DNA from 2 places in the Ralstonia flaminis genome. Region 2 is predicted to be linked to the other one. Evidence: riboswitches for the same ligand, from Rfam matches in the RefSeq annotation. Region 2 holds a riboswitch; the other holds the start of a gene.
The links. A riboswitch is a leader RNA that binds a small molecule or an ion and turns the genes downstream of it on or off. The one in region 2 is predicted to bind glycine.
Positions count from the first base shown of each region.

Region 1: another riboswitch for glycine. It lies ahead of R2N11_RS23980 (D-amino acid dehydrogenase); the one in region 2 lies ahead of gcvT (glycine cleavage system aminomethyltransferase GcvT).

Region 1 covers NZ_CATZLL010000020.1:14,629-18,819, reverse strand. Annotated here, with positions in the region: gene R2N11_RS23985 (porin) at 1-259, shown strand, start outside; gene R2N11_RS23980 (D-amino acid dehydrogenase) at 601-1,854, opposite strand; glycine riboswitch at 2,000-2,094, opposite strand; gene R2N11_RS23975 (hypothetical protein) at 2,261-2,683, shown strand; gene R2N11_RS23970 (HEAT repeat domain-containing protein) at 2,691-4,106, shown strand.
Region 2 covers NZ_CATZLL010000005.1:199,737-203,927, reverse strand. Annotated here, with positions in the region: gene R2N11_RS09765 (ESPR-type extended signal peptide-containing protein) at 1-1,472, shown strand, start outside; gene R2N11_RS09760 (hypothetical protein) at 1,706-2,032, shown strand; glycine riboswitch at 2,194-2,291, shown strand; glycine riboswitch at 2,305-2,435, shown strand; gene gcvT (glycine cleavage system aminomethyltransferase GcvT) at 2,563-3,690, shown strand; gene gcvH (glycine cleavage system protein GcvH) at 3,732-4,115, shown strand; gene gcvP (aminomethyl-transferring glycine dehydrogenase) at 4,180-4,191, shown strand, end outside.

The sequences.
Region 1 (4,191 bases), on a different contig from region 2:
CGGCGCGTTGAGCTTGATCGGCACGGTGCAGTACGACTGGATGCGGCATCTTGATGCCAGCGGCAAGCGCCTGACCACCGCCGGCATGCTCGACTATGCCTTCAGTAAGCGCACCGACGTGTATGCGGAAGTGGACTACACGCGCCTGCAAGGTGCCTGGATTGTGCTGAATAGTGCGGCCGCGTTCAACAACTCGGGCAATACCTACGGCAACAACTCACGGTTGGGCGTGATGCTGGGTGTGCGCCACAAGTTCTGAGTCATACCTGTTGACCTGATGGTCACGGCATTGTCGAGACCGCGCATGCGGAGACTTCGCTGCACGGTCTGCCTCACAATGTCCGACCGCTTGCTGAGATGGCCGGTCAGTGGGCGCGCGGCACCAAAACTTGACCCCCATGCCGTCGGCGCTCTGCACCTCGCGTTGCAACCTTCACTTGGCGCCAGACTTCGTGCCCTAGTGGGTAATTGGTCATGCCCGCGGTGTGGATCTTGGGAGGCGACCATCTCGCACCCAGTGTTGGCGTGCCACCCGATCCACCGCCGCTGCCGCTACCGTAGTTCGGGAACAGAGGCTTGCGGGAAGTGCAGGTCGTGCGATCAGTGCAACGGGCAATCGCGTGCGATCACGTCACCGATCATCGCGGCCGTGGCGCCAGAGAGCGTCCAGCCAAGGTGCCCGTGGCCCGTGTTGTAGAACACGCGCGCATGCCGCCCGCGTCCGACGCGCGGCATCATGTCCGGCATCATCGGGCGCAAGCCGGCCCAGGGCACCACGCGCGAGGTGCCGATCGCAAAGTTGCGGCGCGTCCAGGCCACCAGCGGTTCGATGCGGTCGGCGCGGATGTCGCGGTTGTAGCCGTTGAACTCCGCCGTGCCGGCCACGCGGAAACGTCCCGCGCCCAGGCGGCTGGTGACGATCTTTGCGCTCTCATCCAGCAGACTGACCCATGGTGCGCCCTGTACGCTGGCCTCGTCGTCCAGATGCACGGTGATCGAGTAGCCCTTGACCGGATAAACGTTGATGCGGTCGCCGACCATCTGTGCGACATGCCGGCTGCCGACGCCTGCGCAGACGACCAGCGCATCGGCGGTGATTTCCTGTACGACGTTGGCCTCACTGGTGGAGAGGCGATCATCGAGTGTGGTCTGCAGCAACAAGCGCACGCCGCGCTCGGTGGTTTCCACGTCGCGCACATTCACGCCCTGCATGAAGCGCACGCCGCGTTTCTCGCATGCCTGCGCAAGACCGCGCGTGAACTTGTGGATGTCGCCGGTGGCGTCGGATTCGGTGAAGTAGCCGCCGTAGTAGTTGCCACGCAGCGTGGGCTCGATCGCGGCGATGTCTTCGGGGCTCACGGCGTGGCGCTCAAGCCCACCGGCAACGAGCAGGGCGTTGGCCTTGCCGGCGGCAGTAAAGCTCGCCTTGTCGTGATAGACGTGCAGGATGCCGCGCCGCTGCAGGTCGAAGTCGATCTGCTCACGCTCGGCCATTGCAAACAGGTGCTTGCGCGCCTCGATGGCCATGCGCGTGGTTTCGATGGTGTTGCGGCGGTAATGGGCGATGCTCGCCACGAACTCGCCGATCCACGAGTACTTGTGCCATGAAGGCTTCGGGTTGAGCAGTAGCGGCGCATCGTTGCGCAGCATCCATTTGATGCCTTTGAGCAGCGTGCCGGTGCTGTTCCAGACCTCGGCATTGCTGGCGGAAAGCTGTCCGCCGTTGGCAAACGAGGTTTCCATGGCCGGATACAGATGCCGGTCGAGCACCGTGACCTGATAGCCGAGTTGCGAGAGCGTGTAAGCGGTGGTGACGCCGGAAATACCGGCGCCGACGATGACGATGTGCGTCATGGCGGTCCCTATGGAGTGGTGGTATGACCGGACGATCCGGCCGGCTCACCCCATCTGTCTCGGGACCTGAGAGCTTGGGCGTCAGCAGTGCTGGCGCCTTCCCCTTCGGTGGGCACGCGCGTGCATGCCTCTCTCCAGATTCGCAGTCGACGCCACAGTCCTTTTGCCTGAGAGTTTCCGGGGTGGTTGCTCCATCGGCGCCGGGCATCGTTGCAACCCGGTCTCTCCTGCGGCGTGTTGCAGCGGTGCGTTTTGCGCCCGCCGCGCCTGCGTGCTGCCGGTGAAGGCAGCGGGCTGGAGTGTGTCACGGGTTGTGACGTTCGGCAAGCCGGGCGATTGCGGAGGCTGCTCACTGGCTGAATGCTATGCTGCGCCCCCAGGCGATCTGGGCGTCGCATTTTCGCCCGTGGGTCGACGTGGAAACGCCCGCAAGAACACCAAGACAGCCGAGGGGATGATGGAATCGACACCAACACAGCAGAGCACCGATTCGACGCGCGCACCGCTTGCCATTGCAACGCTGCTGCAGGCCGGCTTTACGGCGACGTACGCATCGGCCTACTGGGACATGGTGCGCATGGGCGCGATGTCGCTGCTGACGGCGCTGGTTTCGTTGCTGGCGTGCCTGCTGCTCTACAGCGGTGTGGTCCGGCACATGATGGGGCGATCTGCGCAGTGGAGCCTGGTCTTGGCAACGGTGGGCCTGGCGTGGTCATTCCTCAAGTGGGGCTCGGGGAATCTGTGGTCGTATCCGTTTTTGCTTGGTGCCGTTGTGGGTACGGTAGCGTGGGCGTTGTCGCTCAAGGCTTCGCGGCTTGCAAACCGTTGAGTTGCGTATGCGTTTGACACGGTGGATCGCGCGTATCAAAGCCGCGCTGGGTGGTCGCAGAGAATCGGCGCTCACAATCAATGATGCTCATGTGCGCAGCGGCGTTGAGATCGAAGCGCTCATCGCCACGCTCAGGCAGCAAGCACCGGACATGCGGCGCGGTGCCAACGTCAGCCTCACCGATCTGGGCGTTGACGATGCGTTTGTTCCTGCGTTGGTGTCCACCACGCGCGACACCGATGCCTACTTCCGCGCGAGCGCCATCCATGCGCTGGCAGATTACGACCTGAGGCAGCATCCGCAAGCCGAGTCCGCCGTGCTGCATGCACTGACGCACGACACCGAAGCCGACGTCCGCGCCGCTGCCGTGCTCACCCTGGGCATGCAGTCGGAGGCAGTCGCGCACGCGCACCTGCCCGCATGTCTCCAAGCCCTCAAGGATCCGAGCGCCGAGGTGCGCCGCGAGGCGGTGCAGGTGCTGGGGCGGTGGTCATCCGCGCCTGTGGTTGCCGCATTGCGCGCACGGCTGCATCTGGATACCGACGTCGACGTGCGCATCTGGGCGATCCAGGCACTCGCCAGATGCGATACCGCCAATGCGATGGCGGATCTGTTTGCCGCCACGGCAGACCTTGACGGCAGCGTGCGCGCCGCTGCGTTGGATGCGCTGTGCGAATGCCTCGACAGGGAAGACACCACGCTGCGCGACCTGCTGTTGGCCGCATTGTCCGACCCCGTGCCGGAAGTCCGCCGGCAGGCGGCCCAAGGCCTGCGCTTCGGGCCACCGCAGGTGCTGCCTGCCTTGCTGGCAGTCGCCAACGATCCTGAACCACGCGTGCGGCTGGAAGTTGTCATCGCGCTGGGCTGGCAACGCGATGCGCAGGCGGTCGACGCGATTGCGGCGCGCGTGTTTGACGAGGCGGATGAAGAGGTGCGCTACTACGCCGTCAGTTCGCTCGGTGAGCAGCATGACGCCCGTGCCACGCAACACCTCATCACCGCATTCCAGACACCCGCGCTGGGGCAGCGTGTACGTGTTGGAGCGCTGTGGGCGCTTGGCGATAGTGGTGATGCAGCGGCGCTGCCGATCCTTCTCGCGGCGCTGGGTGACGCGGATGCGGAAATCCGCGCACAAGCCGCCACGTCGATCAGCAATCTGCATAGGGGATCGCATGCAGATGCGGAGCAAGCACTGCCGGCGTTGACGCAAGCCCTGCGGGACGACGATGAGGATGTGCGGGAGCAAGCCGCACGGGCATTGGTGGCGGTGTGTACGTTGCCAGCGCTGCACGCTTTGCTTTCCGGACTGCACGAGCACAATAGTGCCGCCAGGCAGGCATTGCAGCGAGCGATCGCCGCTCGCGAGGAAGAAGAGGCCGCCGCAGCTGAGCGAACCGGTCTCGGCACCGTGCACTACGAGTAGTCGCCACAAGGCGGGTTCGGCAGGTGCGGACATCGGCCAATGGCGAACATGTTCTGGTAGGCTGCAAAGCCTTACCGCCTTCAAT
Region 2 (4,191 bases):
TGGGTGGTGGCTCGACCGTCGGCGATGACGGCAAGATCACTGCGCCAACCTACTCGCTGGCCACCAGCACCACTGATGCAACCAAGCAAGACTTCAACAACGTTGGTGACGCACTGAATAACCTGGATGGCCGTACCAGCCAGAACACCACGGACATTACGAACCTGAGCACGCAGATCGGCAACGGCTCGATCGGCCTGGTGCAGCAAGCGGATGCCACATCCGACATCACGGTCGCCAAGGACACCGCCGGCGCGAACGTGAGCTTTGCGGGCAAGGATGCCGACGGCAACACCATCACCCGCAAGCTGACCAACGTTACGGCAGGCACGGATGACACCGATGCTGCTAACGTCAGCCAGATCAAGGGCGTGCAAGGCGCGGTTGACGCACTGGCCAGCACCGCTGTGCAATACGACGACGCCAGCAAGGGCACCGTGACGTTCAACAGAGGTGGCGCGGCAACGCAGCTCAAGAATGTCGCTGCCGGCACCGATGACACCGATGCCGTGAACGTGCGCCAGCTCAAGGACGCAGGCCTGGTTGATGACCACGGTAACGTGGCCAATGCGGTGCTCTACGACGACGCCACCAAGACCAGCGTTACGTTCAACAATGGCGGTGCGGCGGTGCGGCTGCAGAATGTGGCGGATGGCATGGTAGCCACGGATGCCGTCAACCTCGGCCAGCTCAATACCGTCGCTGGTGCACTTGGCGGCGGCGCGTCGTTTAGCGGTGGTGTGTGGACTGCGCCGACGTATTCATTCCTTGATGGCTCGACACATAACAGCGTGGGCGATGCGCTCTCCAATCTGGACAATCGCCTGTTCTCGCTGGCTGATGGGGGGCGTGGCATTGGCCAAGATAACCCCAAGTTTGTCGGTACGGGTGCTGGCGGCAACGCTAGTGTGAAGGAAGATGCGTTGGCCTCGGGCAACTACGCCACGGCATCAGGTGCCAACGCGGTAGCCAGCGGCCAAGGCTCGACGGCAACCGGTGCGAACGCTGTGGCCAAGGCTGATAACAGCGTGGCCCTGGGCGCCAATTCGGTGGCCGATCGCGCGGGTACGGTGTCCGTCGGCTCACTCGGGAGTGAGCGCATCATTACCAATGTGATGGCTGGCACGCAAGACACCGATGCCGTCAACAAGGCTCAGCTCGATCGCGTAGACGCGAAGGTTGCCGACGTTCAGAGCAGCGTTGGCAATCTGCAGAGCCAAGTGGGCCAGTTGGATACCAAGGTGAACCGCCTGGGCGCCATGAACGCTGCCATGTCCACCATGGTGGCTAGCGCGGCCGGTCTTCAGACCGACAACCGCATGGCGGTCGGTACGGGTGTGTATCGCGGACAGGCTGCCTTGGCGATTGGTTACCAACGCAAGATTGGCTCGCGCGCCACAGTGACGATTGGCGGCTCCACCGCCGGCGGCTCTGAGTACAACGTTGGCGTGGGCGCCGGCTACGGCTGGTAAGTCACCTACGTCGTCATGTGAAGTGAAACGGGCGCGCGGCCTCAACCGCGCGCCCGCTTTTTTTTGAGGGTACAGCCTCACATGGCCGCCGCATTCGTTTGCGCCCCTCGTTTCGCTCGCGGCCGTTACACGGCTTACGCATGGTTACACGATGGCGGTAAGCTTGCGGCCCAAGCGGTTCGTTATAGACAGGACAGCGGCTGAATCCGTCAGCCGCCCACCGGAGGAAAATCATGAACCGCATCGTCAAAGTCCTGGCCGTGACGGCCGTCGCCCTGTCCGCTACCACCGGCGCCTTCGCACAAACGCAGTGGCAGAAGGATCACCCGCGTCGTGCTGAAGTCAACCACCGCCTGGCCAACCAGGACAAGCGCATCCACAACGAAGTGAAGGAAGGCGAAATCACCAAGGGCCAAGCCAAGGCCTTGCACAAGGAAGACCACCAGATCCGCCAGGAAGAGCGCGACATGGCCGCCCAGAATGGCGGTCATATCACCAAGCAAGAACAGCGCACCCTGAACCAGCAGGAAAATAAAGTCAGCCGCCAGATCGGCAACTGATCACGGTTTTCCAACGACCCGCACACCGGTCACACCCGGGGCAAGGCGAGACTGCCGATGCCCAAGGGGGTGGCCGTTGTCTTTGGGGCTTTCGTTTTCCCAGGGTGAATGCCCCCTCTCCTCCCCTAATTGACAATCCCAGCCCCCTTCCGTAAATTCCGCCCATCCATCCGGGAGAGCGTGCCCGCCGCACACGGCAAGGCGCCGCCGAAGGGGTAGCACCCGAAAACTCTCAGGCATCCAGGACCGGGTGGATCGGCCGGACATGCGTCTGACCGCACTCTGGAGAGCTGGCGCTGCACGACCACTGCAGGCGCCCACCGAAGGGGCTCACGAGCCGGCGCACACCGCTATGTGCACCGCGCCTCGCAATCTCTCAGGTACCAAGGACAGAGGGGCCATCTGCGCAGCTTGCATCTTCATGGCGTCACCATGAGGCATCAGGCTGCGCGGGTGGCCTTTTTGCTTTTCTGGTCCCGAATAACGCGCCGCGCCCGGCCACAGTGGCGGCGCTTCAGCCGAGAGATTCCATGACGCTCCAACACACGCCGCTCAATGCCATCCACCGCTCGCTGGGCGCCCGCATGGTCGACTTTGGCGGCTGGGACATGCCCGTCAACTACGGCTCCCAGATCGAAGAACACCACGCCGTGCGCCAAGACGCCGGTATCTTCGACGTCTCGCACATGTGCGTGGTCGACCTCACTGGCGCGCGCGTGCGCGATTTCCTGCGCGGGCTGCTCGCCAACAACGTCGACAAGCTGCAAACCCCGGGCAAGGCGCTCTACAGCTGCATGCTCAACCCCAAGGGCGGCGTGATCGACGACCTGATCGTCTACTTCTTCCGCGAAGACTGGTTCCGCCTGGTCGTGAACGCCGGCACCGCGCCGACGGATCTCGAATGGATCGTCGCTCAGAACGAAGCCGCCGGCACCGGCGTGACCATCACGCCGCGTCGCTCCGACAATAACGCTGGCGCCGAGCCGCTGGGCATCCTGGCCGTGCAGGGCCCAAACGCCCGCGCCAAGACCTACGCCGCGCTGCCCGGCACGCAGGCCGTGGGCGAGGCGCTCAAGCCGTTCAACGCGGGCTTCGTCACCGTGGATGGCGCGGGCGAAATCATGGTCGCCCGCACCGGCTACACCGGTGAAGACGGCTTCGAGCTGGTGGTGCCCGCCGCGCAGATCGCCGGCGTGTGGGAGCGCCTGCAGCAAGCCGGTGTACGCCCGGCGGGCCTGGGCGCGCGCGACACGCTGCGCCTGGAAGCCGGCATGAACCTCTACGGGCAGGACATGGACGAGCATGTCTCGCCGCTGGACGCGGGCCTGGCCTGGACGGTTGACCTGCAAAGCGAGCGCGACTTCACCGGCAAGGCTGCGCTGCAAGCCGGCGGCCAGCGTGAGCAGTTCGTCGGCCTGATCCTGCGCGACAAGGGCGGCGTGCTGCGCGCCCATCAGAAAGTCATCACGCCTGCCGGTGATGGAGAGATCACCAGCGGCACGTTCAGCCCGAGCCTGTCGCTGTCCATTGCACTGGCCCGCCTGCCCAAGGATGTGACCATCGGCTCCGACGTGCAGGTCGAGATCCGCGACCGCAAGTTGACCGCGTCTGTGGTTAAACTGCCGTTCGTGCGCAATGGCAAGGCGCTGGTCAGCTGAACCCGAATTCCCATCATCCCAATCTTCCGGAGAAACCTTTCATGAGCAATCTGCCCGCCGATCTGAAGTACACCGAGTCCCATGAGTGGGTCCGCGTTGAAGCCGACGGCACGCTGACCGTTGGCATTACCGACCATGCACAAGATGCACTCGGCGACATCGTGTTTGTGGAAGTGCAGGCAGTTAGCAAGGCCGTGTCCGCTGGCGATACGGTCGCTGTCGTTGAGTCGGTCAAAGCAGCGTCCGATATTTATGCACCGGTCTCGGGCGAAATCATCGAGGCGAATTCCGCTGTGTCCGATGCTCCCGAGTCGATCAACGGCGACGCTTATGGTGCTTGGCTGTTCAAGGTCAAGCCAACCAACATCGACGATGTGAGTGCCCTGCTGTCGGCTGACGATTACGCAAAATCGATCGGCGCGTAACGCCTCTTCAGCCGATGCGCCTGACCCGTGCATCGGCTTTTTGCCTGAATTTCGAGCCCTTGCCATGAACGCTCCG